3 regions of the Pseudodesulfovibrio aespoeensis Aspo-2 genome follow, and region 3 is predicted to be linked to each of the others. Evidence: predicted binding sites of a transcription regulator. Region 3 holds the regulator's gene; each other region holds the start of a gene.

Region 1 (9,942 bases), 1.5 Mb from region 3:
TGGTTTCTCCTATCTCGGCCAGGCGTGGCCGAAGTCTCCGTCAAAGCCCGTTGTCGGGCGAACAACCGCCTCGGACCCGCTGCGGGCCTGCGCGCCGACCATGGCCGCCGGGGACGCGCCCTGGCCCTCAAGCAGACCGAGCATGTAGAATTCGTAGTCGGTCGGCTCCTTGAAGCCGTCTCCGGGCAGGGTCTGCCCGGCCATGTCCAGGGGCTTGACCAGATGGGCGGTGACGATGATCACCAGCTCGGTCTTGTTCTTCTGGTAGTCGGAGCTTCTGAAGAGCGTGCCGAGCACCGGGATGTCGCCCAGCACCGGGAAGCGGTGGTTGTTTTCCTTCAGGGACTCGCTGATCAGCCCGGCGATGGCAAAGCTCTGGCCGTCGGCCAGATCGACCACGGTGGACGCCTTGCGGGTGGAGATGGCCGGGATCTCGTAGCCCTGGTAGCGCAGGGCGTTGGTGTAATCGAGCTCGGACACCTCGGGGCTGACGTGCAGGTTGATGGCCCCTGAGCTGAGCACCGTGGGCGTGAATTCGAGGCCCACGCCAAAGGGCTTGAACTCGATGCTGACCGTGCCGAGCGCGCCGGGCTTGGGGATGGGGATTTCGCCGCCCACCAGGAAGTCCGCCGACTCGCCGGACACGCAGGTCAGGTTGGGCTCGGCCAGGAGCCGGGCCAGCCCGTGCGCCTTGAGGGCGTCGAGCATGCCGACCACGTTGGTCGATCCGCTGTTGTAGCGGACCACGCTGTTGATCTTGTCGGTCAGCTCGATGACGTTGGAGCCTGTGTTGGCCAGACTGCTCAGGTTGTTCAGGAAGGAATAGACCGTGAAATTGGAGAAAGTGGCAGCCAGGTTGATGCCCATGCGCTTGAGGGCGGTGCGGCTCATCTCGGCCACGCGCACTTGGAGCATGACCTGCTGCACGCCGTCCACGCGCAGGAGGTTGACCACCTTGCCCGGAGCCTCGGCCTCGGCCAGGGAGAGGACCGAGGTCAGGTCGCCGGTGTTGGAGACCGAGCCGGACAGGGTGATGGACTCGCCCGACGAAAGCACCTGGACCGACCGCTCGCGCGGCAGGATCTCGTGGATCATGCGCTTGAGCCGGGTCACGTCCGGGGTGATGACCAGATCGTACACGCCGCTGACCTGCCCGCCGGACCACAGGGTCAGGGTGGTGGTGCCGAGCTTCCTGCCGGTGATGTATATCTGGGTGGGCGAGAGGACCACCACCGAGGCGGTCTCGGGCTGGGCCAGGGAGACGCGGCTCACGGGCGCGTCTGCGGTCAGGATGGTGGACTTGGAGACCACCAGGCTGATGACGCCGGGGGCCTCGGTGTTGAGCACGTCCACGTCGGCCACAGCCAGGGGGACCAGACCCGAAACGGTCACGGCCAGGGCCATCAGGAAAGCCAGGAGGAAAGAGCGGGGGGGGCGGGTCTTCATGGCGGCCTCCTAGAACTTCAGGGTCGTGGTTTCGCCGCCGGTGATGACCTCGACCGAGACCTGGTTGCGCCTGACCGGCGCGGGCTTGGGGGCCGGACGCAGGGCGGCCAGGGCCTTGTTGACCGTGACGCCGTCGGTCAGCACCTTGTCCGTGTCCGTGGCGTTGCGCAGGGCGAAATTCAGCGTTCCCTGGGTGGCGGCCAGGGCGAGGCGCTCGCTCTCGTCCGGGGTCAGCTCCAGGGTGTAGACATCGACCGAGGCGGCCTTGCCCTCTGTGTCCGGGGCCTGCAATTCGGTGCCCGTGGCCAGGACCTTGACCCGCTCCAGCACCAGCTTGGTCACGGGCTCTTCCTGGTTGCCGCGCCCCTGGACCAGCGAGACGATGACATCCACCCGGTCGCCGGGACGGACGAATCCGGCCAGCCCCATGACCGCGTTGCCCTTGACCGACATGGCCCGCTTGCCCGGCTCGATGAGCGCGCTCACACCGCCGCCGATGACCGAGGCATCGGCCAGCTTGGCCTCGGTCACGGCCTCGTTGGCCCCCACGGCCACGCCCAGCACGCGCCCGTCCAGCAGGCCCGGCTCGCCGAACGCGCCCGAGGGCCGCGAGTCGGGGGTGAATTGACGCGTTTCAAGCATTGCCGGGGTCAACTTGATTCCGGGACGCAGGTCTGTCAGGGCCACCACCACGGGCACGGTCTCGGCCCTGGGCGCGGCCACGGGCTGTTGGGTCACGCCGCTGGTCCACATGAAGATGAGCACGCCCGTGCCAAGGGCGAGGATCAGGGAAATGCCGATCTGGATGAGTGCGCGGGCCGATCTGCTCATGAGCATCTCCCCTGGTTAGCGGGCCAGGACCGAGCCGGTCTGGGCCACGTTGACGACCATGGCGGCCACGGTGCCCACGGCAATGGCCACGCCGTAGCACAACCGGGGCATGGACTGGGCCTCGACCACGGGCGTGTACTCGAACCTGCGGGTGGACGCGGCCAGCAGAAAGGTGGCCCAGATGTTGACCAGCACGGCCTTGAACTGGTCAAAATGGCGCGCGAGCACGACCACGGCGTAGAACCCGCCCGCAAGGCAGGTGAAGAGAAAGGCGGTGAAGGCGGCCTGGGCGCCGAGCCACGCGCCCACCCCGGCCATGAGCTTGACATCGCCCGCGCCCATCAGGCCCAGGAAAAACGGCACGACCATGACCCCAAGGCCCAGGGCAAACCCGCCGCTGCTGAGCAGCAGGCCGTCGAGCCCGGCGTGCAGGGTGTGCGCGGCCAGCCCGGAAAGAATGAGCGGGAAGGTCAGCCAGTTGTAGATGCGCTGGCGCCTGATGTCGGTGACAGTGGCCACGGCCAACGCCGCGACGAGCATAGTGGCAATGAGATGGTCCATGGTTCCCCCGATGATCAGAGCGCCTTGCCCTGCCGTCCGTTTTCCCCTCGGACGACAGGACCGGGGCTGGCGGGCTGCATTCCCGCGCGCCCCGGTCCGGCTGCTCTGCTGCTTCCGTTATACGGATTCGCTTGTTGGACGCCCGGCCTACGGAGCGGTGGCGGTGGCCGCCTGCATGCTCGTGGCGATGGAGCTGAAGGTGGTGGACACGACGCCGCCCAGGGTGGTGACTGCGCCGACGATGGCCGCGGCGATCAGGGCTGCGAGCAGACCGTATTCAAGAGCGGTCGCGCCTTCTTCATTCATGATCAGGTTCATGATCTTGGACATTGCTTTTCTCCTTGGTTTCTTTTTTTGGTCCCGACCCTCAAGGGGCCTGAAATTCGTTTTGCGAGGATTCGCACCAGCCACGCCCCGACAATAGCAACCGCTGTGCCACCGCCGCAGACCGATGAAAAAACACACATCAACATGCTGTAATTTTTACAATAAAAATTTCTCAGCGCACGAATTGCCCTCCTCGCGACCCTTTCGGCCCCAGGCACGAATCCACGATCAGTGGACTGCTCCGGGCTGCCGAAGCCGGGCTGCTTCCCTGAAAACTCCAAATGATTCGGGAGAATACGCAAATACACGAAAAATGGATGGCGCACCCAGGAGTCGGAGAGGGGTGCGTTTGCGGGCGCAAAGGCACGCGAAAAAGGGGCTGCGCCGAAGCCCAGCCCCTTGCGGAGACATCTGTGTCCTGTCGCTATCCCTTGAAGGCGGTCGGATCCATGCCGTGCTTCTGGAGCTTGTTCCAGAGGTTCTTGGCCGAGATGCCCAGGCTGGCGGCAGCATCGGTCTGCACGCCCCTGGCCCGGCGCAGGGCGTCCTCGATGCGCGCCCGCTCGAAGCGGACCAGGGCCTGCCGGAGCGGCAGCCCGTCCGCCTCGGCTGCGGCCTGGGCAATCGTTGCGCCGGGCGCGGCTTGCGGCGGGCACGGGTCGCAGGTTCCGGCGGGCCGCTTGTTGGAGAACGCCTGATCCACGTCGCCGGGGGTAATGACTGTCGAGGTGCAGAAGATGGCCGCCCGCTCCACCGCATTGGCGAACTGGCGGACATTGCCCGGCCAGTCGTAGTTGAAGAATATCTCCATGGCCTGCTGGGAGATGGCGCAGATGTCCGTGCCCAGCCGCCGGTTGGCCCGGTCCAGGAAGAACTCGGCCAGGAGCGGCAGGTCGTCCTTGCGCTGGCGCAGCGGCGGCAGGAGCAGAGTGGCCACGTTGAGCCGGTAGTAGAGATCGCTGCGGAACGCGCCGCTCTCCACGCGCCTTTCCAGCTCCTGGTTGGTGGCCGCGATGATGCGCACGTCATAGGTCACGGGTTTGGCCCCGCCCAACCGCTCGGCCTGCTTCTGCTCCACGGCGCGCAGCAGCTTGGGCTGGAGATTGAGCGGCATGTCGCCGATCTCGTCCAGCAGGATGGTGCCGGACTTGGCCTGCTCGAACTTGCCCGCCTTGGCAGCGGCGGCCCCGGTAAAGGCCCCCTTCTCGTGGCCGAACAGTTCGCTCTCGATGAGATTTTCCGGGATGGCCGCGCAGTTGATCTTGACGAACGGCCCCCTGGCCCGTGCGCTCAGGGTGTGGATGGTGTCCGAGACCAGCTCCTTGCCGGTGCCGGTCTCGCCCAGGATCAGGACATCGGCGTTGAGCCCGGCCACCCTGGCGATGCGCTCCTTGAGGGCGCGCATGGGCGCGGACTGGCCGATGATGGCGTTGAGCGGGCTCTCCTTGCCGCGTTGCTTGAGCTCGGCCAGCTCCTGCTGGAGCCGCCGCTTCTCCAGCGCGCGGCGCACCACCACCTCCATCTCCACCAGGGAAAAGGGCTTGGTGAAGTAGTCGTAGGCCCCGCGCTGCATGGCCTGCACCCCGGAATCCTTGGACGCGTAGCCGGTCATGACGATGACATCCACGCCCGGCGCGGCCTGGGCCAGATGCGCCAGGGCGTCCAGGCCCGACATGCCCGGCAGCTTGATGTCGTGCAGGATCAGGTCCGGCCCCATAACCCCTGCCTTGCGGATGCCCTCCTCGGCGGTGGACGCGGTGTCCACCGCATACCCCTTCTCGATCAGGGCCTCCACCAGCATCCCCTGAAACGCGCGGTCGTCGTCAACGACCAGTATCCGCTCGGCCATGGTTCCTCCCCTCTTCCCCTCTGTCTTGCCGACACGATACACGGTCATGGCAGGGAAATCCATGAAAAATGGATATCCATGTTTGAACACCGGGCCCGCGCCGGACCCGGCTGAGGGACGATCTTTCAAATATCAATGAATAACAGCGATATGCAATGAAACGTTGCCCGGCACCCCATGATGGCACACCCATTGCTATGACAAGGGCGTTCGGCCCGCTGTCAGGGCCGTTGCACGGAGCCTGTCCTTTGTTAAGGAGATATGCACATGAGGAAGCGGGACGATTCACGCCGGGGACTGGCCGCAGTCGAATTCGCGCTGATGCTGCCGTTCATGGCCCTCTTGCTCTTCACCCTCGTGGAAGGTGCCGGGGCCATGCACGCCTATTCGAGCGTGGTCCAGGCGAGCCGCGAGGGCGCGCGCATGGCGCTCATGGACGGCACGGCCTCGGACATCGAGGCCCTGGTCCAGGCCGTCACTCAGGGACTCAAGAGCGAGGCCGTGACCACCTCCGTCACCGCCGACTCCGCCTCCAACACTGTCACCGTCGAGGTTTCCTATGCCTACCACCCGTTCATCCAGAACGCCCTCGAGCTGCTCACCAGTCAGGCGTCCCTCGAACTCGTCGCCCAGACCACAATGCCCCTGCCCTAGGTCCGAGAGCGGCGCGGCCAGCACCTTCATCGCCCTGCTGCTGCCGGTGCTGCTGGCCGTGGCCGGGCTGGCCGTGGACATGGGCAACATGTACGTCACCCACACCCGGCTCCAGGCCGCGGTGGACGCGGGCGCCCTGGCCGGCAGCCTGGAGCTGCCCTATGACCCGGACCTGAGCAAGGGCATCGTCCAGCAGGCCGTGAGCGACATGATCCACACCAACATGCCCGATGCCGTGGTCGAGAGCGTCTCCCCCGGCACCGAGGTGCGCAGCGTGGTGGTCACGGCCAAGGCCAAGGTCAACCTGCTGGTCATGGGCTTCCTCAACCTGGCCGACCAGTGGGTCGAGGCCGGGGCCGCAGCCGGGTTCAACAAGCTTGAGATCGTCTTTGTCATCGACAACTCCGGCTCCATGAAGGGCACGCCCATCAACCTGGTCAAGGAGGCGTCCATCGGCCTGACCGACCTGCTCATCCCGGACGGGCAGCAGCCGGACACCAAGGTCGGGCTGGTGGCCTTTCGCGGCAAGGTGCGCCTGGGCGGCGACGTGGACGGGCTCGAAGCGGGCTGCCGCAACGCCGACGGCTCGGTCAACACCGGCATCCACGAGGATTTCATGAGCATGTACTGGGCGCTCTCGTCCTACTACAGAAACCAGATCGACCTCGACACCTGCTCCAGCATCCCGGAATCCAGGCCCCTGAGCCAGGACAAGGGCGACATCGTCGAAGGCATCAACTCCCAGACCGCGCTGGGCAGCGCGTCGGGCACGGTCATCTCCGAGGGCATCAAGTGGGCGCGCCACATGCTCACGCCAGAGGCCCCCTACACCCAGGCGGGCGACAAGAAGGACTTCCGCAAGATCATGATCGTGCTGACCGACGGCGACACCGAGGACGGCGAATGCGGCGGCTCCTACCGGGCCTCGTTCAGGCCCAACAACTACTGGACCAACGCCTATTACGGCATGGGCGTGGACACTGCCCACTGCCAGGACGGCGGCGTGCTCAACCAGGACATGCTGGCCGAGGCACAACTGGCCAAGGACGAGGGCATCGAGATCTTCGCCATCCGCTTCGGCGTGTCCGACAACACCGACATCTCCCTCATGAAGCAGATCGCGTCGAGCAAGGCCGGGACAAACGACCACTATTTCGACGCCCCGTCGGTCTACGACATCCCGGATGTCTTCAAGAAGATCGGCAAGCAACTGGGCTGGCGGCTCCTGAACTAGGAGGAACACATGCTGCACCAACACTCCACAGACTCCCGCCGCCGGGGCATGACCACCATGGAATTCGCCCTGATCCTGCCTTTCATGCTGGCCATGGCCATGGCCACCATCGAGGCCGGGACCATGTTCTACTCCTGGCTGACCATCCAGAAGGCGGCCCAGAGCGGCGCGCGCTTCGCCTCCACCGGCCAGGGCGACGAGCAGGGAACCCGCATGGCCCAGATCCTCGCGACCACCGAGTCGTGGCTCGAACACCTCGACAATGGCGGCACCGAAATCACCGTGCGCTCCTGGCCCGAGACCGCGGCCACGGGCGACGGCACGGCGGACGACGCAGGCGGCCCCTGTCAGCTGGTCGAGGTGGCGGTGATCTACAACTACCACCCCTTCACCCCGCTGATCGGGGCCATGCTGCCGAGCGTCATCCCCCTGGCTGGCTCGGACCGAAAGCTCAACGAACCCTGGCGGCCCTGCGAGTGATCCCGACCGGAAACGGGACGCACACGGCACCACCCGCACCCTCCTCCCGGCCAACCACCCCGGCCACCAGAAAAGCCCCGACCGGGGCTTTTCCCGTCGCGGCCGGCTGCTCCCCGCCCGGCAAGACAAGAAGAGTTATTGCTTTTTATTACTGGCTGGAATATATTTTCATGTCATATCCATTCGCCACTCGTCGACGGCCACAAGGGTTTCCGGATACGAATGCGGACAGACCGCGGGGAGAGATTCAAAGTGAGCAACTATCCATTGATCCTGGGCGTATATTCCCTTTTGCTGGATGCGGACATCGGCTCTGGCGGCACGCAGGGCAAGCATCAGAACCTGACCCACTGGTACGCGCGCCAGCTCTCGGCCACCGAGTTCGAAGTGCAGCCGCTCAACGCCCACCACGTCCCGTCGGGCGTGCGCAGCGTGCTCGGCGAGATGGACTTTCTCAAGCAGTACACCCCGGAGCCGACCTACTACCGCATCCACACGGTCCCGGCCCTCGAAACCCTGAGCCGCAAGCTCAAGATGGGCGAGGACGCCTTCAAGGCGGGCAACCTCGACGAGGCCGAGCGGCAGTTCATCAAGGCGCTCATGATTGACGACAAGAGCGTGGAGGCCAACTACGGCCTGGGCGAGGTCTACTCGGAGAAAAAGGACTTCGACAAACTCAAGAAGGTGCTGAACACCCTGCTCGGCGTCAGCGAGGCGTTCACCTATGAACACCGGCAGAAGTTCAACCAGTTCGGCATCTCCCTGCGCAAGAACGGCCACTACGACGAGTCCATCCGCTACTACACCAAGTCCCTCGAAATAGTCGAGGACGACGAGAACGTCTATTTCAACCTGGCCCGCGTCTACTACGAGAAAGGCCTCAACGACCTGTGCGTCGAGAATCTGGAGCAGGCCCTGAGCCTCAACCCGGAGTTCATCGAAGCCCAGAAATTCCTCAAGCACTGCAAGAAGCCACTGCAACCCAGGGCCTAGCGGGCCGGCCATGCCGCGCCTGATCGCCGCCCTTGGCCTCCTGTGCCTCCTGGCCTCCACGGCCCTGGCGGATCAGCCCCTGCGGGTGGCAGTGGAAGACCATTATCCGCCCTACAGCTATGCGGACGAGGCGGGCCGGATGGCCGGGTTCAACGTGGACATCGCCCACGCCCTGGCCAGGGCCATGGGCCGGGAGTGCGTCATCGTGGCCCTGCCCTGGAACGAACTGCTGCCCGGACTGGCCCACGGCCAGCACGACGCCATCGTGGCCTGCATGGCCGTCAAGCCCGACAGGCTTGAATTCGCGGACTTCACCAACTACTACCTGCGCTCAAAGACCGGGTTCATCGGGCGGGCGGGCATGGACCACGACACTTCGCCCGAGGCCCTGCGCGGCTGGACCCTGGTCTCGCAGGAGGACACGGCCCAGCTCGCCTACCTGCGCGAGACCTACGGCGCAGTGGCCGTGGTCGAAGGGCATCCGTCCATGGAGGAGGCCTTCCTGGCCGTGGCCCGTGGCCGGGCAGACCTCTGCCTGACCCCGCTCCTGGCCGGGCTGGAGTTTCTCAAGGGCGAGGCGGGCAAGGGGTGCGACATCATCGGCCCGGCCCTGACCAACGAGCAGTTTGCCCACGCCCCGGCCCACATCGCTGTGCGCAAGGGCGACACCGGACTGCGCGACCAGCTCAACCAGGGGTTGAGGACCATCCGGGCCAACGGCGACTTTGCCGCCATCAGCCGCCGCTACTTCCCCTTCAGCGTCTATTGATCCGGGACCGTCACAGCCAGCGCACGTCGGCCCTGGGCCGTGGCGGCGCGGCCACGAAACGGCGGGCGGGCCTGCCAAGGGTGAGCGCGCCGCAGCAGGTGTGGTCGTCCGGGATGCCCAACAGGCGGCGCACGCCCGCATCGTGCAGGGCCGCGGCGCGCAGGTAGCCGCACCAGCACGCGCCAAGCCCGGCTCCGGACGCGGCCAGCTCCAGATAGGTCACGGCGATGATGCCGTCCTCAAGCGGGGTCACCCCGCGCGTGGGCGCATGGGCCACGGCCAGCATGGGCGCGTCCCGGCAGATCATGTCAACGCCCGCATCAAAGGCAGCCACCAGCCCGGCCAGGTGCAGGGTCGCGGCCAGCGGGGTCTCCCGCTGAGCCTCGTCGCGCATCCAGTCCACGATGGCCTCGGCCACGGTGCGCACGCCCTGCGGGGTGGAAACCACCACCCAGCGCACCGGGCGGGCGTTGTGGCCCGAGGGCGCGTACTGGGTCAGGTCGAGCAGCCGCGCCACCAGATCGCGGTCCGGCGGCTCGGGCTTGTAGGCGCGCATGGACCGCCGCCCCAGGAGCAGCTGCTCCACCTGCTCAAGCGATGGCCTGTGCCCGCTGTCGAGGGACACCGGTCCGGCGGGGAACCGGTCCAGGTGCAGCGCCCCGTGGGGACAGACGGCCACGCAATGGCCGCACCCGATGCAATAGGCGAACTTCTTCTCATGGGGCACGGGCAGTTCGCCCGGCTGCCAGTCGATGCACCCGGCAGGGCACACCGAGGCGCACAGGCCGTCGCGCGCGC
Region 2 (9,942 bases), 900 kb from region 3:
TGGCGCAGGGCTTCGAGCCGCTCGAGCAGGGCCACATGCATGGGCCGGGAAAAGGCCGGGATGGGCACGAACTTCGACGGATTGCGTTTGAATCCTTCCGGGGTGCCGGGGTCGGCCACAGGGCCAAACTCCACCGGGCCGCGCAGGTGGTTGACCCGCGTGGTGGTACGAAGCATGAAGGGCGCGCCGTGCTTTTTGCTCAGGAGCAGCCCGTCGCGGGTCATGTCCTTGGCCTCCTGGGCCGTGGCCGGTTCGAGGACCGGCATGCCTGCCAGCCGGGCGTAATAGCGGTTGTCCTGCTCGTTCTGGCTCGAATGGCAGCCCGGATCGTCCGCAGAGAGCAGCAGCAGGCCGCCCGGCGTGCCGGTGTAGCACAGGGTCATGAGCGGGTCGGCAGCCACGTTGACCCCGACGTGCTTCATGGTGCACAGCGTCAGCGCGCCGGACAGGGTGGCTCCGCCCGCCACTTCGAGGGCGACCTTCTCGTTGACGGAATACTCAAAGGCGTACTTGCCTTCGGGCGAGAGGCGAAAGAGCGTGTCGGGCACCTCGGAAGACGGGGTGCCAGGGTAGCAGGTGGCTACCTGCAATCCCGCCTCCACGGCTCCGCGAACAATGGCTTCGTTGCCGAGCAGAAGGTCGATGTGGCCGGGAGTGTCGGCCAGGAGGGGATGGGGCATGGGATATCTCCGTGCGTGGTTCGCGGAACCGGTTTATTTCGCTTCCAGTTGGGCGATCTTGTGGTCGATGAAGGGCTTGTCCGTCACCTGCTGCTCGGCCAGCTTGCGGTAAGCCTCCAGGGCCTGGGGGGTGTCGCCCGCAGCCTCGGCGGCCACGGCGAGCTGGCGGTAGACCGGCGCGGTGAAATCTGCCGGGGCAATGCCCGCCAGATCCTTGAGTTCGGCCACGGCCTCCTTGGCCCTGCCTGCCAGGAGCAGGCACTTGGCGTGGCCCATGCGGGCGATGAGCCGCATCTCGTTGTCTGCTTCCGCGGCCAGACTGCCCCAGTAGCCCGCAGCCGCTTCGTACTGCGCGAGGTTCATGGCGGACTGGGCCAGTTCGAGGAACACGGCGGGCCGGGCCGTGGTGGGCGCGGAGTCGAGCAGCGCCTCAAGCCTGTCGATCTTGTCCTGGCCCGCGGCCTCGATGACGATGGTGCCGAGTTGGGTCTGGGCATTGGCCAGCGCCCGTGCCGTGTAGCCGCTGTAGGCCGCGTAGGCTGCGGCCACGAGGATGATGGCGACCACGCCTGCGAGGATCTGCCTGCTGTGCTTGAAGGCGGCTTCGATGACAGGATGCAGGGAGTTGGGAACACGCGCCTCGATGTCTTCAAGGGTGGTGTGTTCGGCGGTCTTGTTTTCAGCCATTGCTTTCGATGTCCTCCGTAAGGGTGTCTGTATGATCGCCGGACTAGGGTCTCGACAACGCAGAGGGCTAGATAAGCAAAATTGTAAAAAAGGTCAAAGCCTATTTTGTCGCAACCACCCTTTTCAGCCCCTTTTGGGGTCGTTTTGCGGGTTGCATCTCTGGCAAATGACAAAATGCGCAAACAGGCCCTTTGGGGGAGTGGTTCGTCTGGGCGAAGCGGGTTTGACTTTTTGCCCGGACGGGAGTTAGCACAGTGAATCCGCGCGGACCTGGGCTGGTCTGGCGGGCGGTAGCGACAATCTTCAGGGAGGGGGCATGGATATCCGCCAACAGATGATCGAGATGGGCAGGCGCGCCAGACGCGCGTCGCGGACCCTGGCCAAGGCGTCGGGCAAGGCCCGGAGCGGGGCGCTTGTGGCGCTGGCCGACCTGCTGGAGGCCGAAGCGTCGGCCATTGCCGAGGCCAATGCCCTGGACCTGGCCGCCGCCAAGGAGCGCGGGCTGGACAAGGCGCGGGTGCAGCGGCTGACCATCAGCGACAAGGTGCTGCGCTCCATGATCGCCGGATGCCGCGAGGTGGCGGCCATGGACGATCCCGTGGGCGGCATCGAGTCCATGACCAGACGGCCCAACGGCATGCTGGTGGGCCGCATGCGCGTGCCGCTCGGCGTGGTGGCCATGATCTACGAGTCGCGACCCAACGCCACGGTGGACGCGGGCATCCTCTGCCTCAAGGCGGGCAACGCGGTCATCCTGCGCGGCGGGTCCGAGGCGTTCCATTCCAACACCTGTCTGGCCGGGCTCATGCACCGCGCCCTGGAGCAGGCCGGGCTGCCGCGCGACGCGGTCCAGGTGCCTGCCACCACGGACCGCGAGGCCGTGGCCGAACTGCTCAAGCTCTCGGACTTCATCGACGTGGTCATCCCGCGCGGCGGCGAGGGGCTGATCCGCGCCGTGACCGAGCAGGCCACCATGCCGGTGCTCAAGCACTACAAGGGCGTCTGCCACCTCTTTGCCGATGCCTCCTGCGACATCACCAGGGCCGTGCCCATCATCGACAACGCCAAGACCCAGTACCCGAGCGGCTGCAACGCGCTGGAGTGCCTGCTGGTGCATCGCGACGTGGCCGGGGTGCTCCTGCCCCGCGTGGACAAGGTTCTGGCCGCCAAGGGCGTGCGCTTCAAGGCGTGTCCGCGCTCTCTGCCCCTGCTCGGCGACGCTGCCGAACCGGCCATGCCGGGCGACTGGGGGTATGAGTTCCTTGATCTGGTCCTGGCCGTCCGGGTGGTGGATTCCCTGGACGAGGCCCTGGACTTCATCGCCGAGCACGGCTCCAACCACACCGAGGCCATCCTCAGCGAGAACTACGAGCACTGCATGCGCTTCGTCCGCGAGGTGGACGCCTCCCTGGTGGTGGCCAACGCCTCCACCCGGTTCAACGACGGCGCCCAGCTCGGCCTGGGGGCCGAGATCGGCATCTCCACCTCCAAGCTCCACGCCTACGGCCCCATGGGCGTGCGCGAGCTGACCAGCGCCAAGTTCGTCCTCCTGGGCGAGGGCCAGGTGCGGGAGTAGGGAGCGGTCACAGACAACAAAGAAGGCCGCCGTTCTCGTGGGAACGGCGGCCTTTTCTTGGCTCTCGATCGCCAATTTCCCATTACATCCTGAACACCCTTGGTGCGCCTGCCGTGTCTTCCAGGCGGAATCCGGCGTTGGCGATCTGGTCGCGCAGGGCGTCGGAGGCGGCGAAGTCCTTGGCCTCGCGGGCCTTCTGGCGGTCGGCCAGCATGCCCTGCACCTCAATGGGCAGGTCGGCCAGGGGGAGCGGCATCTGGGCGTGGTCGAGGATGCCGAGGATGGCGTCCACGGCCAGGAGCTCGTCGAGGCAGGCCGAGGCTGCCGGGCCGGTCAGCGCGCCTGCGGCGGCCCAGGCGTTGACCTGTTTGACGAACCGGAAGAGCACGGGCCAGAAGCGGTGCAGGGCGAGGTCCTCGTTCATGGCCGTCTTGAATCCGGCGCGCAGGTCGAACACGGCCTGATCGGCTTCGCCAGGGATTTTGCCCGCGCTTTCGCCCGACGGTGCCGCCCCGGTCCGGGGCGCGCTCAGGGCCGCCAAGGCCTCCTGCACCCGCCGCCAGTTGCGCGCCCACATGACCAGGTTGTCGCTGCTGGCGCACAGGGGCTTGCGGCAGGCGGACGAGAGCAGCCAGAACCGGGCCGCCCGGAATCCGCCCAGGGTGTCGGCCACGGTGGTCAGGGTCGCGTCGGCGCAGTCCGTGGCCTGATGGTTGAGCAGCCATGCCTGGAGCTCGCGCCCGGCAGCGGACCAGATGGCCCGGAGATTTTCCAGGTGGGGGAAGCGGTGTTTCTCGCTGCCGATCATCACGTCGATGCGGGGCAGGCTGGTCAGGGCCGTGGCCGCGTGCTGCAGGAACCAGGACGGGCGCACGTTGCCCCATTCGGTCTCCAGCACCTCGCCGCGCTTGAGGTCGAGCAGGGTGGCGCGTTTGAGCAGGGTGAAGTCCAGCGGATTGTCCTTGACGTAGGCGTCGAGGTCCACGGTGCGCCCGCCCGAGACCTTGTCCATGTCCATGGCTCCGATCTCGCCGTAGCGCTTGTCGCGGAAGATGTCGAAGTAGACCGAGCGCAGCTTTTCGTAGGCCAGCCCTTTGCCGAGCAGCTTGCGGCACAGCTCAAGGGCCTTGCCCTCGCTGTTTGAGGAGAGGGGGAAGTCCACGCCCGCACCGTCACCCCCGGCCACTGCCACGCCCATGTCGCGGGCGCGCTCCATGATCCGGGCGCGAAGCCCGGCTGCGAACACGGCCCGGTCGGCGTCGGTGTGCCGGGCTGCGGTCAGGGTGCGGTCGTCCATGTCGCTCAATCCCACGGCGGCGCGGGTTTCCACTCCGAGCGAGCGCAGGTGGCGGGCCAGCACGTCGAGGACCACCACCCGCCGCCACGCGTCGAGACCGTCCGGGTTGTCGAGGTTCGGCCCCATGGTGTAGAGGCCCAGGCCCCCCTGGGTCTTGAGGGGCTTGGTCGCGCCCGTGGCCATGTCAAAAAGCGTGATGCCGCTGCCCGCCTGTTGGCGGTAGAGGTGGGTGCTCAGGTAGCGCTCGCCCGAGTCCGGGAAGATGGTCACGATGAGACCTGACTGAAGCCGCTCGGCCAGGAGGATGGCCCCGCCCAGGGCCGCGCCGGAACTCATGCCCGCAAAGATGCCCTCGGCCCTGGCCAGTTTGCGGCAGTATTCAAAGGCGGTCTCGTCGTCCACATGCAGGATCTCGTCGAGCCAGGTCTTGTCGTAGATGCCGGGCGGGTAGGATTCGAGCATGTTCTTGAGGCCCTGAATCTTGTGGCCTGCGTAGGGCTCCACCGCAGCCACATGGACCTTGCCCATCTCGTGCAGCCGCTTGGCAATGCCCATGGCCGTGCCCGAGGTGCCCAGCGCCATGACGCAGTGGGTGACCGCGCCGCCGGTCTGCTCCCAGATTTCCAGGCCCGTGCCTTGGTAGTGGGCGTCGATGGAGGCGGGGTTGTTGAACTGGTCCATAAGCACGTAAGTGTCCGGCTCCTCGCGGGCGTAGCGGTAGGCGCGCTCGATGGCCCCGTCCGTGGAGAGGTGGCCGGGCGTCAGTTCCAGCTGTGCGCCGTAGGCGGCCATGATCATCTTGCGCTCCTCGCTGGCCGTCTCGGGCATGAGCAGCTTGATGCGGTAGCCCTTGATGGCCGCGACCATGGCCAGCCCCACGCCGGTGTTGCCCGATGTGGCCTCGATGATGATCTTGTCTTTGGTCAGCTCGCCGGACCGCTCGGCAGCCTCGATCATGGCCACGGCCACGCGGTCCTTGATGGACCCGCCGGGATTCTGCGCCTCCAGCTTGGCCAAAATCTTGACGTTCGGGTTCGGGTTGAGATGGCGTATCTCCACCAGCGGGGTCCCGCCGATGAGTGAAAGCAGATCTTTGTTCATGGCATTTCCCTGAAATAACGGAAAAAGGATTCGCACTCGACCCACGCACCGTATGGCAAAAACATTCCAGGTGCAACTGGCACGCATCGTGCAATTTCCCGTCCGAACACGAAGCGAACACCCCGCGCCGGTGCGCGGACCCGGACACGAAGCGAACACAAAGGACGAGGCATGACCGCGTATCCCTTCCTCAAGGACAACATCGAGTATTTGCAGGCCCAGGGCCATCCCGTCTTTCAGTGGCTCTCCACCCGCCCCTTTGGCGAGGAGGCGCTGCTCAACAACCTGTTCATCAACGAATACGGCATCCATGACTGGCGCATGGAGAGCGGCAAGGGCATGTTCGAGAGCCTGCCGCCCACCGGCCTTTATACTTCGTGGGTGGGCGGCGACAAGCCCGAGACCTCGGCCACCTTCATCGTGGGCTGCAACCTGGGATACGGCGTCAACCATGTCATCAAGGGCATGCCCGACACCCACAAGGTCATGCTTGTGGAGCCTCGGCCCGAGATGCTCCTGGCCTGCCTGGGCCAGACCGACTACCGTCCGTTTTTCGAGTCCAAGAAATTCCATGTCCTCATCCCGGACGAGAAATACATCCACGAGGTGGTCAGAAACCTCGACCTCCAGTTCATCTACGGCCAGATCCATCTCAAGTGCGACATTCCCAGCCAGCAACTGGGGCCGGAATACGCCCGCTGGGGCACCTTCATGCGCAACAAGCTGGAGAACTTCTCGCTGGAGCTCTCGACCCTGCGCTTTCGCCAGGACGTGATGGTCGGCAACGAGATACGCAACTTCCGGCGGGCCATGGCCGAGGGGTCCATCAAGGGGCTGGAGGGCCGGGCCGCGGGCATCGGCGGGATCATCCTCGGCGCCGGACCGAGCCTTGAGGATTCCGCAGCCAGGCTGCGCGACAATCCGGGCCATGCCCTCTACACCTGCGCCCTGCAGACCGTGCCCACGCTCCAGGCGCTGGGCATCAAGCCGCATTTCTGCGTGGCCATCGACTACGACGCGTCCATGCTCAACCTCTTTGCCCGGCTCGATCCCGACTTTGTCCGCGACGTGCCCCTCATCTATTCCACCAAGGTCAACCCAGAGGCCGTGGCCCGCTACGCCGGGCCGACCCTGCCCCTGTGGACCGTGGGCGGCATGGGCACCTACTCCATGAAAGGGCACGATCTCGTGCTCGACGCGGGCGGCAACGTCTCGGTGACCCTTTCGCGCCTGCTGCGCTGGCTCGGCGTCAGCCACATGCTCCTCCTCGGCCAGGACTACGCCTGGCTCAGGGACCGCTCCCACGCGGCCGGGCACCACAACCACACTACCAACATGGTCCGTCAGAGCTATCACCAGACCACCCGGAACATGGACGGCGAGGAGATCCTGACCACGGTCCAGTACATGACCGCCAAGCGCGAGTTGGAGGACGACCTCAAGGAATCCTCTGTGCCAGTCTTCAACGTCTACGGCGGCGGCGTGCCCATCGCCGGAACCCGCGTGGTCGACCTGGACACCGCCTACGGCGAGGGTTTGCTGGCCTCGGCTCCGGGCGGCGTGGCCCGGTTCATGAGCGAACTGCTGGCCAGCCGGGGCACCATGACCCCGGTGCAATTTGAGCCGCGCGGCCCCAAGTGGGCCACCTCGCTGCGCAACATCGAGAAACACCTGGGCAAGCTCTTCAAGAATGTGGCCGCCAACCAGGGCGAGATCCACGAAGCCCTTGGCCGCGTGGAACTGTTCCTGAAGCAGGACCCCCTCTACATGCCCTATCTCTACAATGAAACGGTGGATCTGGCCGGGCTGACCAGGGCCAGGAAGGAATACCGGGCGCGGGATTACCCCGAATTCAGGCGCATTGCCCGGTGCGTGCTCAAGAAGGTCCGCGAGATCGACCGGCTGGTGTGCCTGCCCGCGCGTGGCGAGGACACCGGTCAGGCTGTCGCCTAGTCGGCACAGCCTCGTGTCGGGCGGATCGCCAGCCGCGCTGCCTGGAACTCCTGTCGGGCTTTTGTTGAATTTTTTCCGGAAAGGTGAAAGAGTCCCCGCCCATGAACACCATGGACGCGATGGACAAGACTCAGCCCTATCTGGACGAGGACGGCACTCTGGTCATCCCCTTTGAGTGCGGCGACCACACCTACAAATACTGGAAACAGGAAGGCCGGTCCCTGGCCGACATCCTGGCCGAGCTCGGAGCCGGGGAGGATGTCTGGGTCAGGTATACCCACGCAGCCTATTGTCCGCTCGAAGCGCAGGGCGTTGCCGCGGGAGCGCATCCCCTGAAGCCCGGCGGGTTAGGGGAGGCGGACCGGGATATGCTGTCCGACGACACTCTGGACAATGACGACGCCCTGGACAGCGACGACTCTTCGGGGCTCGAGTCTTTTGGCTCCGAAGAGGCCGACCTTGCCCAAGCGGCCCGGATGGCCTAATAGACCCGCATGCGCATCACCTTTGTCAGACAATGGGCCGTCATCTCGGCCCCGCTGCTGCTGATCCTGGCCGTCATCTGGCTTGTGTTCCCGACCGAGGCCGCAGTGGCCGAGTTCTTTCGGACGCACAGCACGGAGCATCCAGGCCTTGCCTTCACCCTCAAGCTGATCACCGACTGGAGCAACCCGGTCTTCTATGCCGTGTACGCCTGGATGCTCGTGCGGGCGTGGCGCTCCGGCGACCGGGCCACCCTGCGCTTTATATGCATCCTCCTGGCCGTGCAGGCCGTGGTGGCCGCGCTGGCCGTCCACTTCATCAAGCACACCGTGGGCCGCCCGCGTCCGGGGCAGGGCGTCTGGTTTGATCCGGTCACCAGCCGGGGCACCTACCATTCCCTGCCTTCTGGCCACACCACCGAGTTCATGGGCTGGTCGCTGCCTCTTTCGCTGAGGGTCGGCAACCGCACGCTGACCGCGCTCCTGGGCGTGGCTGCCGCGCTGGTGGGCTTTTCCCGCATCTACCTCGGCTGGCATCATCCCACGGATGTCTTTTTCGGCTGGCTGCTCGGCAGCTTCAGCGGATTTGCCACCATCGTGCTGGCCGGTTCCACCCTGTGCAGGAGCAAGGCATGAGTATCATGGAGAAGAAGCTGCCAGTCGGGCTTGCGCAACGGCTCTGGTACACGCTGGCGGGCCACCCCTGGCTGACCATGATCCTCGGCGTCACCGCCCAGACATGGTTCACCCTGAACAACCGCGCCCTGTGGTTTTCGGACGAGGTGCGCTATGCCAATGCCTACCAGAACCTCGTCAGCCACGGCAAATGGATGGTCCTCTCCCTCAACGGCCAGCCCTATCCGGACAAGCCGCCCGTGTATTTCTGGTTCCTGTGGCTGATCGACACGCTGACGCCCGCAGACATGCCCACCGTGTTCTTCCTGGGCGCGGCCCTGTCGGGCCTGTTTTTCCTGGCTTCGGCCTATGTGCTGGCGCGGGTGCTGGGTTTTGACCGGTCCGTGTGTCTGGCCTGCGTGCTCATGCTGCTCTCCACCTTTTTCCTGGTCGGGCTGTTCCACTATTCGCGCATGGACCTGCTCTTTGCCGGACTGATCGTCCTGAGCCACGCCTGCCTGTTCAAGGCGCTGTCCGGGCAGGACCAGGGGCCCTGGCCCGTGTTGGCCTTTGCGCTGGCCGGGCTGGCCACCCTGACCAAGGGGCCGCTCGGCTTCCTCCTCCCGCTCCTGACCGTGACCCTCTACCTGCTGTGGAGGGGCGAGGTGCGCAGGCTTTTCAGCCGGGCCATGGGCGTGGGCCTTCTGGTTATGCTGACCATGCTCGCCGCCTGGGTGGCCGGGGTGGTCATGGTCGAGGGGCCGTCGTTTCTCATGGACACCGTGCTCGGCAAGCATGTCATCCAGCGGGCCACCGCCACCTTTCACCACCGCGAGCCGGTCTCCTATTATTTCATCGCCCTGCCTCTGGCCTGGCTGCCGTGGTCGCTTTTCGCCCTGGTGGTCCCAGTCAGGCGGCTCTTCTCCCTTGAGGCCTGGGGCGGCCACTGGGCCTCTCGCCGCGAGGCCGGACCGACCGTGTTTCTGTGGATCATGTTCGGGGCCACCTTCATTTTCCTCTCCAGCCTGAGCGGCAAGGTGCTCATCTACATCCTGCCCATGTTTCCGCCCATGGCCCTGCTTACGGCCCAGGCCATGACCCGGCTCGACAGCGCGCATTCGGCCCGGTTCTGGACCTGTGTGGCCGGGCTGTGGCTGGTTCTTGGCGCGGGGCTGCTGGTGGCGGGCGACCTGCTGCCGTTCCCGGTGCCGCTGCGCGGGCTGGGCCTTTCCGGTTGCCTGCTTCTGTTCGTCGGGCTGGTCTTCCTGCTCCTGCGCCGCCGGGGGAGCAAGGTCTGCCTGCTCTGGTCGGCCCTGGCCGTGACCCTGTGGCTCTATCCGGTGGGGCTGATGGTGGCCCCGTCCCTGGACGACGCCATGAGCCCCAAGCGGCAGGGGCAGATGATCGGCGCACACGTGCGTCAGGGCTACGCGCCCCTGGCCTACAAGGTCTACTCAGGCATTTTCACCTACTACGCCGAGCATGACATCGAGGAGACGGGCGATTTTGACGAACTGGCCGCCCTGATCGAGCGGCGGGGCAGGGTAGTGC
Region 3 (9,942 bases):
GACTGCGACCTTGGACTGGCCAATCTCGACGTGCTGCTGGGCATTTCGCCCGAACGCAACTTGCACGACCTGCTCCAAAACGGCGTCAAAGCCGAGGACGTGCTGGTCTGCATCGAAAAGGGTTTTGACATGCTCCCGGCCACCAGCGGCATCCCGGAGCTGGTGGAAATGGACGAAGACCTCCAGGACATCCTGTTCAAGAAGCTCGTGAACCTGGCCGGGGAATACGACTACCTGATGCTCGACCTGGGTGCCGGCATCAGCAACACGGTCCTCTCATTCGCCACCTTGACGCAGCTTCGGATAGTGATCGTCACCCCTGAGCCCACCTCCCTGACCGACAGCTACGCCGTGATCAAGGTGCTGGCCACCCAGCGCGACGTGAAGGACTTCCTGGTCATCGTCAATCAGGCCACCTCGGCGAGCGAGGCGAAACAGACCTTTGACAGACTGGCTGCGGCCTGCAAGAATTTCCTGGGCATCGAACTGAGAAACCTCGGGTTCATCCACCAGGACCGGACCGTGGTCGAGTCTGTCAGGCGCCAGACCCCGCTCATGAAATATGCCCCCAACTCCCCGGCTGCCAAAGATATTTATGCCCTGGCCAAAAAGATCATCCGTTACCGGGAGGACAACCGCGAGCGCATTTCCGGCAGACCCATCCTGAAGGATTTTCCCTCTTTGTGATTAATGAAATAAGGGGTTGACGAAAAGAGCCATTTTTTGGCATAGTTAGTTAGTATTCCGCTGGAGAATCATTTTTTTGTTTCCTGGCGGGATGAATTGTCGTTCCGCGATAACCTAACGCTTCAGGGGGAAACCATGAACAAGAGCGAATTGATCAAGGCTCTTTCAGAACAGAAGAAAATGCACGTTGACGAAGCCACCAAGGTGGTCGGAGCCTTCGTCGATTCCGTCAAGGAAGCGCTCCTGCGGGGCGACCGTGTCGAGATCAGGGGCTTTGGCAGCTTCAAGATCAAGGACTACGAAGGCTACACCGGGCGCAACCCCAAGACCGGCAGCGTGGTCCAGGTCCGTTCCAAGAAGCTTCCCTTCTTCCGTCCGGGCAAAGAGCTGAAAGAGTTTATCAACGATTAGGATGCGACGAATTCTCTTCTGCCTGCTGCTGGCGGTCGGCCTGCTTCATTGCGGTCCCGCGCAGGCGCAACCCGTTCTGACCATCCTCTATACGGCGAACACGTATGGCACTGTCAGGCCATGCCCATCCTGAGGCGGACGAACCCTTGGTGGCGTGGCCCGGCGGGCTACGTATTTTTTTGATGTGCATACATCAGAGGCGCCCAGGCTGCTGGTCTCGGGCGGATGGGAATTCATGAATCCCGATGGCACAACGCCCGACACACGAGTCCTTGAGAGCCTGATGCAGGCCTATGGGCTCCTGCGCTATGACATCGGGCTTGCCGGACAGTCCGAGGCCCAGACGCTGGCCGGCCTGGGAATAGAGCCTGAACCGGTCAGGCAGACCGCTGAAAACACTCCCTTCACCGTGATCGAAACAGCGTCCGGCGATCGGATCGGTTTCATCCGCTTCCCTTCCCTGCCGCAGGGCAAGGACATCCCGCCACAGCGGTTGATCGAGAACATTTCTCGGCAAATCAGGCAGGAGCGCGCCTCGGTGCGCCTGATCGTGGCCCTTTCCGACTGGGGCTGGGTCGGCGAACGCGAGTATCTGGCCCAAAAGCCGGGCTTTGTGCCCGACATCCTGCTGGGCAGCGGGCGCGGTTCCGGTGTCAACGGACGCATCGAGGCCAATGGCCGTTGTCTTTGGGTCCGTCCCTATGATAAGGGACAAACCGTGAGCCAGATCCAGGTCCAGAGCTGGCCGGAGCGCACCGCCTCGTTCAAATGGTCGGAACCGGGCACCATCATGCCGACCACCATCGGCCTTGGCGACCAATATGATGACAACCCGGACGTGAGCGCAATCCTCCAGTAGGAAAACCGCCCAGGCCCAGGCCCACACACTCAGGAGGAATTGTTTTATGGAATTCAGAGGAGCATTTACCGCTCTCTCTACCCCGTTCAGGGACGGCGCCATTGACGAGGCCGCCTACCGCGAATTCATCGAATGGCAGATCGAGCAGGGCATAGACGGGCTGGTACCCTGCGGCACCACCGGCGAAGCCGCCACCCTGACCCACGAGGAGCAGGGACGCATCATCAGGATATGCGTCGAGCAGGTGAAAGGCCGTCTGCCGGTCATCGCCGGGGCCGGGTCCAACAGCACCAAAGAGGCCATTGAGCTGACCAGCCTCGCCAAAGAGGCCGGTGCGGACGCGACATTACAAATCACGCCCTACTACAACAAACCCACGCCCGAAGGGTTGATCGCCCATTTCAAAGCCATTGCCGACAAGGTTTCGATCCCGTTCGTCATCTACAACGTGCCAAGCCGAACCGGGCTGAACCTGCTGCCCCAGGATCTCAAGCGCATCGTCGATGCCGTGCCCCAGGCCATTGCCGTCAAGGAGGCCACGGGCAACATGTGCCAGGCCGCCCAGGTGGTCGAATACTGCGGCCAGGGGTTCCAGCTCCTGTCTGGCGACGATTTCACGGTCATTCCCCTGCTCTCCGTGGGCGGTCAGGGCGTCATCTCGGTCATCTCCAACATCATGCCCAAGGCCATGAGCGACATGTGCAGGCTCTTCATGGAAAAGGACCACCAGGGAGCCATTGACCTGAGCTTGAAGATGGCCCCGGTCATCCGCGCCATGTTCATGGAGACCAATCCCATACCGGTCAAGACCGCGCTGCGCATGATGGGCATCTTCCCCAGGGCCGAATTCCGCCTGCCCATCGTCCCCCTGCGGGACGAGAACGTCCCCAGGCTCGAAGCAGTGCTCAAGGAAGCCGGGCTCCTGTAGTTTCCCCCATGCCGCCAGGTCAAGGCGCGCATCATCAGTACACCGCCAGGGCGGGGCAGGAGACTCCTGCCCCGCCCTTCTCTTGCGAATCCTCTCCGTAGACGCACAGCGCTGGGACCGGGCCAGGAAGAACTGCTCATCTTTTCTCACCGGGATTGCAACGCATGGATTGTGCATCTTGGCACAAGCCCCCTCCCCTGCCACGACTCACGAGAGACCATGCAAGAACAGCAACCGCGCCGTTCACAGGACGTGAAAAGGCCCGCCAGCACAACGCTGACGGGCCTGACTTTGCGCTATAACCAGCAGGCTGGGCCGTGTTAGGCCTTGAAGCCTTTCTCGAAACAGGGCACGACCTGCTTCTTGCGGCTCATGACGCCGTCCAGCCACACGGACTTGCCGGTGGCCTTGACGCCAAAGGCTTTCTCGACAACCGACGGGTCGTCGGAAGCGATGAGCATCTCGGTGCCTTCCTTCATGATGTCGGTCAGGAGCAGGAAGACGGAGTGACGGCCATCAGCCTTGACCTTCTCGATCTCGGCCTGCAGGGCGGCTTTGTGGGCGTCCAGCATGGACAGGTCGACAACTTCCAGCTGGCCGATGCCAACCTTCTTGCCGGACATGTCGAAGTCCTTGTAGTCGCGGAAGACCAGGGCTTCGGGGGTGGCGCCGTCAACGGCGGACTTGACCTTGAACATCTCCATGCCCAGAGCCATGGTGTCCTTGACGCCGGCGATCTTGGCCAGGGCCTCCACAGCGACCTTGTCGGCGTCGGTGGTGGTCACGGACTTGAACATGACGGTGTCGCTCAGGATGGCACAGAGCATGATGCCGGCGATGTTGGCCGGGACTGCCACATTGTAGAAATCGTACATGTTCTTGATGACGGTGGCGGAGCAGCCCACGGGCCAGACCCACATCTCGAGCGGGTTGGAGGTGGTGACATCGCCCAGCTTGTGGTGGTCGACAACAGCGACCAACTCGCCCTTGTCCAGGTTGTCGATGGTCTGGGAGATGTCGGTGTGGTCGACGAGGATGATCTTCTGATCGGTCGCGTCGGTCACGATGGCGGGGGCGGAAAGACCGAACTTCTTCAGCACAAACGCGGTCTCAGGAGCGATTTCGCCCTGGGTGATCGCCTTGGCGGCCATGCCGCGTTTGGTGAAAAGATCGGCGACAGCAATCGCGGAAGCGACGGTGTCGGTATCGGGGTTCTTGTGTCCTACAACCAGAATAGCCATATCAAGTCCTCCTAATTGATTAGTCCTGAACTCAGGATAGTACGCCAGCGAAAGAGAATGTGACGAATATCACAATCAACCCCGGCTGCCAAGCTAAAACCTGCCCCAAAAGATGAAAATCATGAAAAGAAATATTCCCGCCGCCAAAACGGCATAGGCACGCTTGAGCCTGAGCGCCATGAGGCCTCCCAGGGTGGCCGCCACCCAGAGGTGGGGCCAGGTGACGCCGATATCCAATCGGCTCGGATACAAGGCAAAGAAGGCCTTGAACGCATACATGAGTGCGATGACTGCCACATAGAAGGCCAGCCCGGACAGGACAAAGGTCCGACCCACCGACCGCATGACGATCAGCGAGGGCAGGTGCGGGTTTTTCGGATTGCGCACCCAGTTGAGCAGCCGATTGTAGTTGCTCCGGTCCTGCTCCCTGAGCAGCGCTTCAAGACGGGTGCCGAGCCAGGCCAGGGGCATGCTGGCAAAGAGCACGAAACTGATGCGCCCGGGCTGGTCGAGGCCGAAATACGTCGTCAGGGAAAGGGCCACGAAGGTAGCCACCGTCAGGTGCGGCGGGATGTAGGTGCCGACCGGGATGAGATCAAGCCAGAAGAGTTCGAAGAAGATGGAGATGCACAGGCTTGTTTCCATGTCGCCCGTGGCCAGGCCCCAGAACAGGCCAATGACCAGGGGGCGTTCTAGCAGCCCGATGGTCAGCGCGAATCTGAAGAGGGAGAACAGGGCAAAAAAAAAGCGACAAGGGCAAACCAGAGGAAAGGATTCGACAAGGCCACGACTAGAACCTCACCTGCACGGGATCGTTGGGGACACAGCGGAAATCCAGGGCCACCCCACGTCTGGAGAGCTGCTTGAGGCACCCCTCGTCCTCGGTGGAAAGGGCGACGCTTGGCGATATTTGCCGCTTTCCGGGACTGTAGTGGACGTTGCCGATGTTCAGGACATCATAGGCAAATCCGGAGTCATACGCCCTCTTGGCATCGGCACAGTTGGAAAAAAGGACGAGAACTCCGACCGTCTCGCGAACCGAATGGTAACGGGCCACAGCCTCGACCACACCCTCCACCCCGACAAAGGCGCTCTTGACGGTCTCCGGGATGGCCAGGGACATGATCTCCTGCTGGAGGATGTCGGCAGCGAGCTGGTCATTGGCCACGACCACGGCGGTGGCCCCGGTGTAGGGCAGCCACGTCTCGATGATCTGGCCGTGGATAAGACGGTTGTCGATGCGCACCAGGGTCATGGCTTTGCCTTGTCTGCCGCCCGTTTGCGCAGCATGGCCCCTGCCACCTTGATGCCCTGCTGCCCGGCCCCCATGGCCTTGTCGGCCAGGGCGTCGAGTTCCATGAGCCGCGACGAGAGCGTGGCGATCAGCATGGGCAGGTTGACGCCGGTGATGACCTCGAGCCGCTCCGACTTCATCAGCGACAGGCTCATGGTGGTCGACGAGCCGCCAAAGAGATCGGTCAGCGCGATCACGCCCCTGCCGCTCTCCACGGATTTGATGGCCTTGCGGATAGCCTCCATGGATTCGTCCACCCCGGTGGAGACGTCCACGCCAACGGCAACGCAATTCTCCTGCGGTCCCAGCACCATGACCGCCGCCTGGAGCAGCCCTTCGCCAAAGGTGCCGTGGGTGACCAGCACCACGCCGACCATTGCATTCTTGTCATTCTTATCATTCTTCGCAGCCATGACTATCCCAGTTCCATATGTCTGTGTTCAATGGTGACTGCATACCCTTTTTCCTTCAGCGTCGCCAGCACGGACTCGGCCACGCTGACCGAACGGTGCCTTCCGCCCGTACACCCCAGAGCCAGGGTTATCCTGTAGCGGCCCTCGTCGGCGTACAGGGGCAGCACATAGGTGATGAATTCTAAAAATTTCTCATTGAATTTGGCCCCGACCTCGCTGCCGAGCACATAGTCGGCAATGGCCTCGTCCAGCCCGGAAAGCGGCCTGAGGGATTTGTCGAAATAGGGATTGGGCAGAAAGCGCAGGTCAAAGACGAAATCCGCCTCGGACGGCACGCCGTACTTGAATCCGAAGGTGATGATGTGCACGCGCATGCCCCGCCCCAGCTCCTCGATGGCCGACCATTTGGTCTGGATGACCCGGCGCAGGTCATGGACCGAATAGTCAGAGGTGTCGAGCACCAGTTCCGCGTTGGCGCGGATGGGGTCGAGGAGCGATTTCTCCTGCTCCAGCGCCTGCTCAAGGCCCAAGGACTGGCTCTCCAGGGGGTGCGGCCTGCGGGTGGTGGCGTAGCGCCGCATGAGTACGCCGAGCTTGGCTTCGAGAAAGAGCACCTGGGGGGTGATGCCCATGTTGGCCAGCTCCTCAAGGGCGGTGTCCCACCCTTCCAGAAATTCCGGCTGACGCATGTCCATGCCCAGCGCCAGCCCGCGGTACTTGGAATCCTGCTTGAGGATCAGATCGGCGATCTTCGGAGACATGCCCGACGGCAGACCGTCGATGCAGAAGAAGCCGAGATCCTCGAAGACCTTGAGCGCCGTGCTTTTGCCAGAGCCGGAAATGCCGGTCACGACGACCATGGGAAAGGTGTTGGCTGGCGTCACTGACATGGCTCCTGCACAGGCTAGACCTCTTCGAGGAGCTTCCAGAGCGCCTCGTTGCTTTCGGCCTCCATGAACTCGCGCCGGAAGGCCTCGTCCTTGAGCACCCGGGAGACCTGGGCCAGGATGCGCAGATGCATGCCTGCCACCTGCTCAGGGGCGAGCACAAGAAAGAAGATGGCGCACGGCTTGTGGTCCAGGGCCGCGAAATCGACCCCTGAGACGCTCCTGCCGACCACCACAATGACCTGCTCCAGGTCTTCGAGCTTGCCGTGGGGGATGGCGATGCCGTCACCGATGCCCGTGGTGCCGAGGTTTTCACGATCAAGAAGGACACGGACCGCGAGGTCCGTGTCCATCTCTGGATATTTCACGCCCACCGGGGCGAGGAGTTCTTCAAGCACCTCCGGCTTTGTGGCGGAGGCGAGGTCATAAAGGACGAGGTCCTTGTCCAGGTAATCACCGAGTTTCATGCTTAGTTTCCAGGATCGATCAGACCGAAGTCGCCGTTCTTGCGCTTGTAGATTACGTTCACTCCCTCGGTCTCGGCGTTGAGAAACACGAGGAACTCGTTGTCAAGGGTCTCCAACTGGAGGGCCGCCTCGTCAACGGACATGGGCTTTGGTTCATAAGTGTCGGTGCCGACTATGGTCGGCCCGGACTCTCCGGGAATGCTCCCGTAGGACAGGAAGTTCATCTGGACCTTGTTGCCGCGCGCCTGCTTGGTCCTGTCCTTGATCTTTTCGCGCATCCGTCGCATCTGGGCTTCCAGCTTGTCGAGCACCATGTCGATGGTCGAGTACATGTCTTCGGAGTCTTCATAGGCGGAAATATGGATGCCGTCGGCATTCAGGATGATATCCGCCTTGTGGCGGAACTTGTCGACCAGCAGGTTGACCTGGAGGTCGGCCTCCGCGTCGGAAACATACTTGCCCACCTTTTCAAAACGCTTTTGCGCATAGCCCTTGAGATGATCGGACGGCTCAAAGTTCTTGAAAGTGAAGCTTATGTTCATACATTCCTCCTGGTTGAACGTGCTGAAAGCCTGCCTTAGAAATACTGCTTTCTCTTGGAAGACGACGCTATGCCCATGGCGGAGCGGTATTTGGCCACTGTGCGGCGGGCGATGTTCACTTCGAGCCTCTCCTGAAGTATCTCGCCTATCCGCTCGTCGCTCAAGGGTTTTTTATGGTCTTCCGCGGCGATCATCTGCTTGATGAGCGCCTTGACACTCTCGGAGCCTACCTGGGAGCCGTCATTGAGATCCAGCGCGCTGTTGAAGAAAAACTTCAACTCGAAGATGCCGTGCGGTGTGGACACGTACTTGCTGGTCGTGATGCGGCTGACGGTGGACTCGTGCATCTCGATGTCTTCTGCCACCTCCTTGAGGATGAGCGGTTTGAGTCTTGTCACGCCTTCCTCAAAGAAATCACGCTGAAAGCGGACAATACTCTCAACTACTTTGTACAAGGTTCTCTGCCTCTGGTACAGGCTTTTCATCAGCCAGGCGGCAGATCGCATCTTTTCCTGGAAATACTCTTTTTCCTTGTTCTTGGCCCCCTGCATGGTCTCCAGGTAGAAAGAGTTCATCTGGAGCCGGGGCAGCCCGTCCTCGTTGAGGATGATGACAAAATCCTCGCCGTACTTGTAGACGAAAACATCCGGGCTGACATAATGGGGTTCGGCGCTGGCGTAGTGGGAGCCGGGCATGGGGTCGAGCGTCTGGAGCTGTTCGATGTACTCCTTGAGCTCGTCCATGGAAATCTTGAACTTGCGCGCCAGGGGCTTGAAACGGTTCTTCTCCAGGTCTTCCAGGTGATCGCGGACCAGGGAGACCAGGATCGGATCGTCGTAGCCAAGCACCTCCATCTGCACCAGCAGACACTCCTGCGGGGTGCGCGCCCCAACACCCACCGGGTCGAGCCGCTGCAACCGCCGGATAACCGACTCCACCTCCTCGGGCGTGGCGGTGACCATGCTCATGATCTCTTCAATGGTCGCCTGGAGATACCCGTTGTGGTCGAGGTTGCCGACCACCACATCGCCAATGGCGACCTCGCGCTCGGTGAAGTTGGAGAGCCGCATCTGCCAGTTGAGATGCCCCTCCAGGGTCGGCTTCGAGGCCAGACGCGCCTCAAAGGAAAGCCCCTCCTCAGGAATCTCGGAGTCGCGGGCCGTGGATTGTTTGGATGTGCTGGAGAACTCGCCGAGATAGTTTTCCCAGTCCGCAGTGCGGACAAGCTCCTCCTCGGCCTGGGATTCAGTCAACTTCTCAGGTTCGCGAATCTCGGTCTCGACTTCGGTCTCATCGAGAAACGGATTCTCCATGAGTTCCTGCTGGACCGTCTCCAAAAGCTCCAGTCGCGAGAGTTGCAACAGCTTGATGGCCTGCTGCAACTGCGGGGTCATGACCAGCTGCTGGGAGAGCTTGAGTTGCTGCCTGAGTTCCAATCCCATATTCTAAGCCTCTCGGACCAGAGTCATCGCGACTGCGTTCCGGGGGTTCGTTTCACTTTATTTCACCATCACATGCGATTCTTGGTTCAGACACTGCCACACATCACAAAAGGACGCAACACAATACTTATAACCCACTGTCGCGTCTCGATTAATACCAGAGAATACGCCACATGAAAAAAGTGTACCAATGATTCACCCTGGTGTAAATCGCCAAGAGCGGAAGGATGGGGAAAAAGGGGATCAGAGGCGGAAATCCTCGCCAAGATAGATTTGGCGGGCGCGGCTGTCCTGCACTATCTCCTCCGGGCTGCCCTCTAGAATGACCGACCCTTCGTACACGAGATAGGCACGGTCGCAGATGTTCAATGTTTCACGCACGTTGTGATCGGAGATAAGGATGCCGATGTCCATGCTTTTCAGGACCGAGATGATCTCCTGAATGTCGATGACGGCAATGGGATCGATACCGGCGAAGGGTTCGTCGAGCAGGATGAACTTGGGGTCCATGATCAGGGCGCGGGCGATCTCGAGCCTGCGCCGCTCGCCGCCGGAGAGAAACATGGCCGCCTGATCGGCCAGCTTGGTGATGGTGAACATCTCCATCAGCTCGTTGGCCCGTCGGTGTTGGGCCGCAGGGGTCATGGCCGTCTGCTCCAGGATGATCTGGAGGTTCTGGCGCACCGTGAGTTTCTTGAAGATGGAGCTTTCCTGCGGCAGATAGCTCACGCCCATGCGGGCGCGCTCGTGCAGGGGCTTGTCGGTCAGGGG

What was found. The regulator sigma-54, encoded in region 3, starts transcription at its own class of promoters, with help from an activator protein. The targets are predictions, from matches to a motif close to CTGGCACGGNNNNTGCTT.
Region 1: a site for sigma-54 is predicted at 3,260-3,277, ahead of DAES_RS14630 (Flp family type IVb pilin). Genes of this name have one in related genera too.
Region 2: a site for sigma-54 is predicted at 5,418-5,435, ahead of DAES_RS11855 (motility associated factor glycosyltransferase family protein). Genes of this name have one in related genera too.

Annotation. Positions count from the first base shown of each region.
Region 1 is NC_014844.1:3,149,509-3,159,450, forward strand. It holds gene DAES_RS14610 (hypothetical protein) at 1-1, opposite strand, end outside; gene DAES_RS14615 (type II and III secretion system protein family protein) at 10-1,446, opposite strand; gene cpaB (Flp pilus assembly protein CpaB) at 1,456-2,277, opposite strand; gene DAES_RS14625 (A24 family peptidase) at 2,293-2,838, opposite strand; gene DAES_RS14630 (Flp family type IVb pilin) at 2,986-3,168, opposite strand; gene DAES_RS14635 (sigma-54-dependent transcriptional regulator) at 3,590-5,014, opposite strand; gene DAES_RS14640 (TadE/TadG family type IV pilus assembly protein) at 5,282-5,668, shown strand; gene DAES_RS14645 (VWA domain-containing protein) at 5,574-6,902, shown strand; gene DAES_RS14650 (TadE/TadG family type IV pilus assembly protein) at 6,912-7,382, shown strand; gene DAES_RS14655 (tetratricopeptide repeat protein) at 7,605-8,375, shown strand; gene DAES_RS14660 (substrate-binding periplasmic protein) at 8,386-9,144, shown strand; gene DAES_RS14665 (nitroreductase family protein) at 9,155-9,942, opposite strand, start outside.
Region 2 is NC_014844.1:2,554,322-2,564,263, reverse strand. It holds gene iorA (indolepyruvate ferredoxin oxidoreductase subunit alpha) at 1-680, opposite strand, end outside; gene DAES_RS11870 (YfgM family protein) at 714-1,367, opposite strand; gene DAES_RS11865 (glutamate-5-semialdehyde dehydrogenase) at 1,684-2,943, shown strand; gene DAES_RS11860 (cysteine synthase) at 3,026-5,341, opposite strand; gene DAES_RS11855 (motility associated factor glycosyltransferase family protein) at 5,513-7,294, shown strand; gene DAES_RS11850 (hypothetical protein) at 7,396-7,779, shown strand; gene DAES_RS11845 (phosphatase PAP2 family protein) at 7,789-8,412, shown strand; gene DAES_RS11840 (ArnT family glycosyltransferase) at 8,409-9,942, shown strand, end outside.
Region 3 is NC_014844.1:1,655,047-1,664,988, reverse strand. It holds gene DAES_RS07480 (MinD/ParA family protein) at 1-687, shown strand, start outside; gene DAES_RS07475 (HU family DNA-binding protein) at 823-1,098, shown strand; gene DAES_RS16935 (UshA-like (seleno)protein family 2) at 1,100-1,957, shown strand; gene dapA (4-hydroxy-tetrahydrodipicolinate synthase) at 2,004-2,885, shown strand; gene DAES_RS07460 (manganese-dependent inorganic pyrophosphatase) at 3,206-4,126, opposite strand; gene DAES_RS07455 (PTS sugar transporter subunit IIC) at 4,220-4,861, opposite strand; gene DAES_RS07450 (PTS sugar transporter subunit IIB) at 4,917-5,381, opposite strand; gene DAES_RS07445 (PTS sugar transporter subunit IIA) at 5,378-5,833, opposite strand; gene rapZ (RNase adapter RapZ) at 5,836-6,717, opposite strand; gene DAES_RS07435 (PTS sugar transporter subunit IIA) at 6,738-7,187, opposite strand; gene hpf (ribosome hibernation-promoting factor, HPF/YfiA family) at 7,190-7,729, opposite strand; gene rpoN (RNA polymerase factor sigma-54) at 7,765-9,171, opposite strand; gene lptB (LPS export ABC transporter ATP-binding protein) at 9,415-9,942, opposite strand, start outside.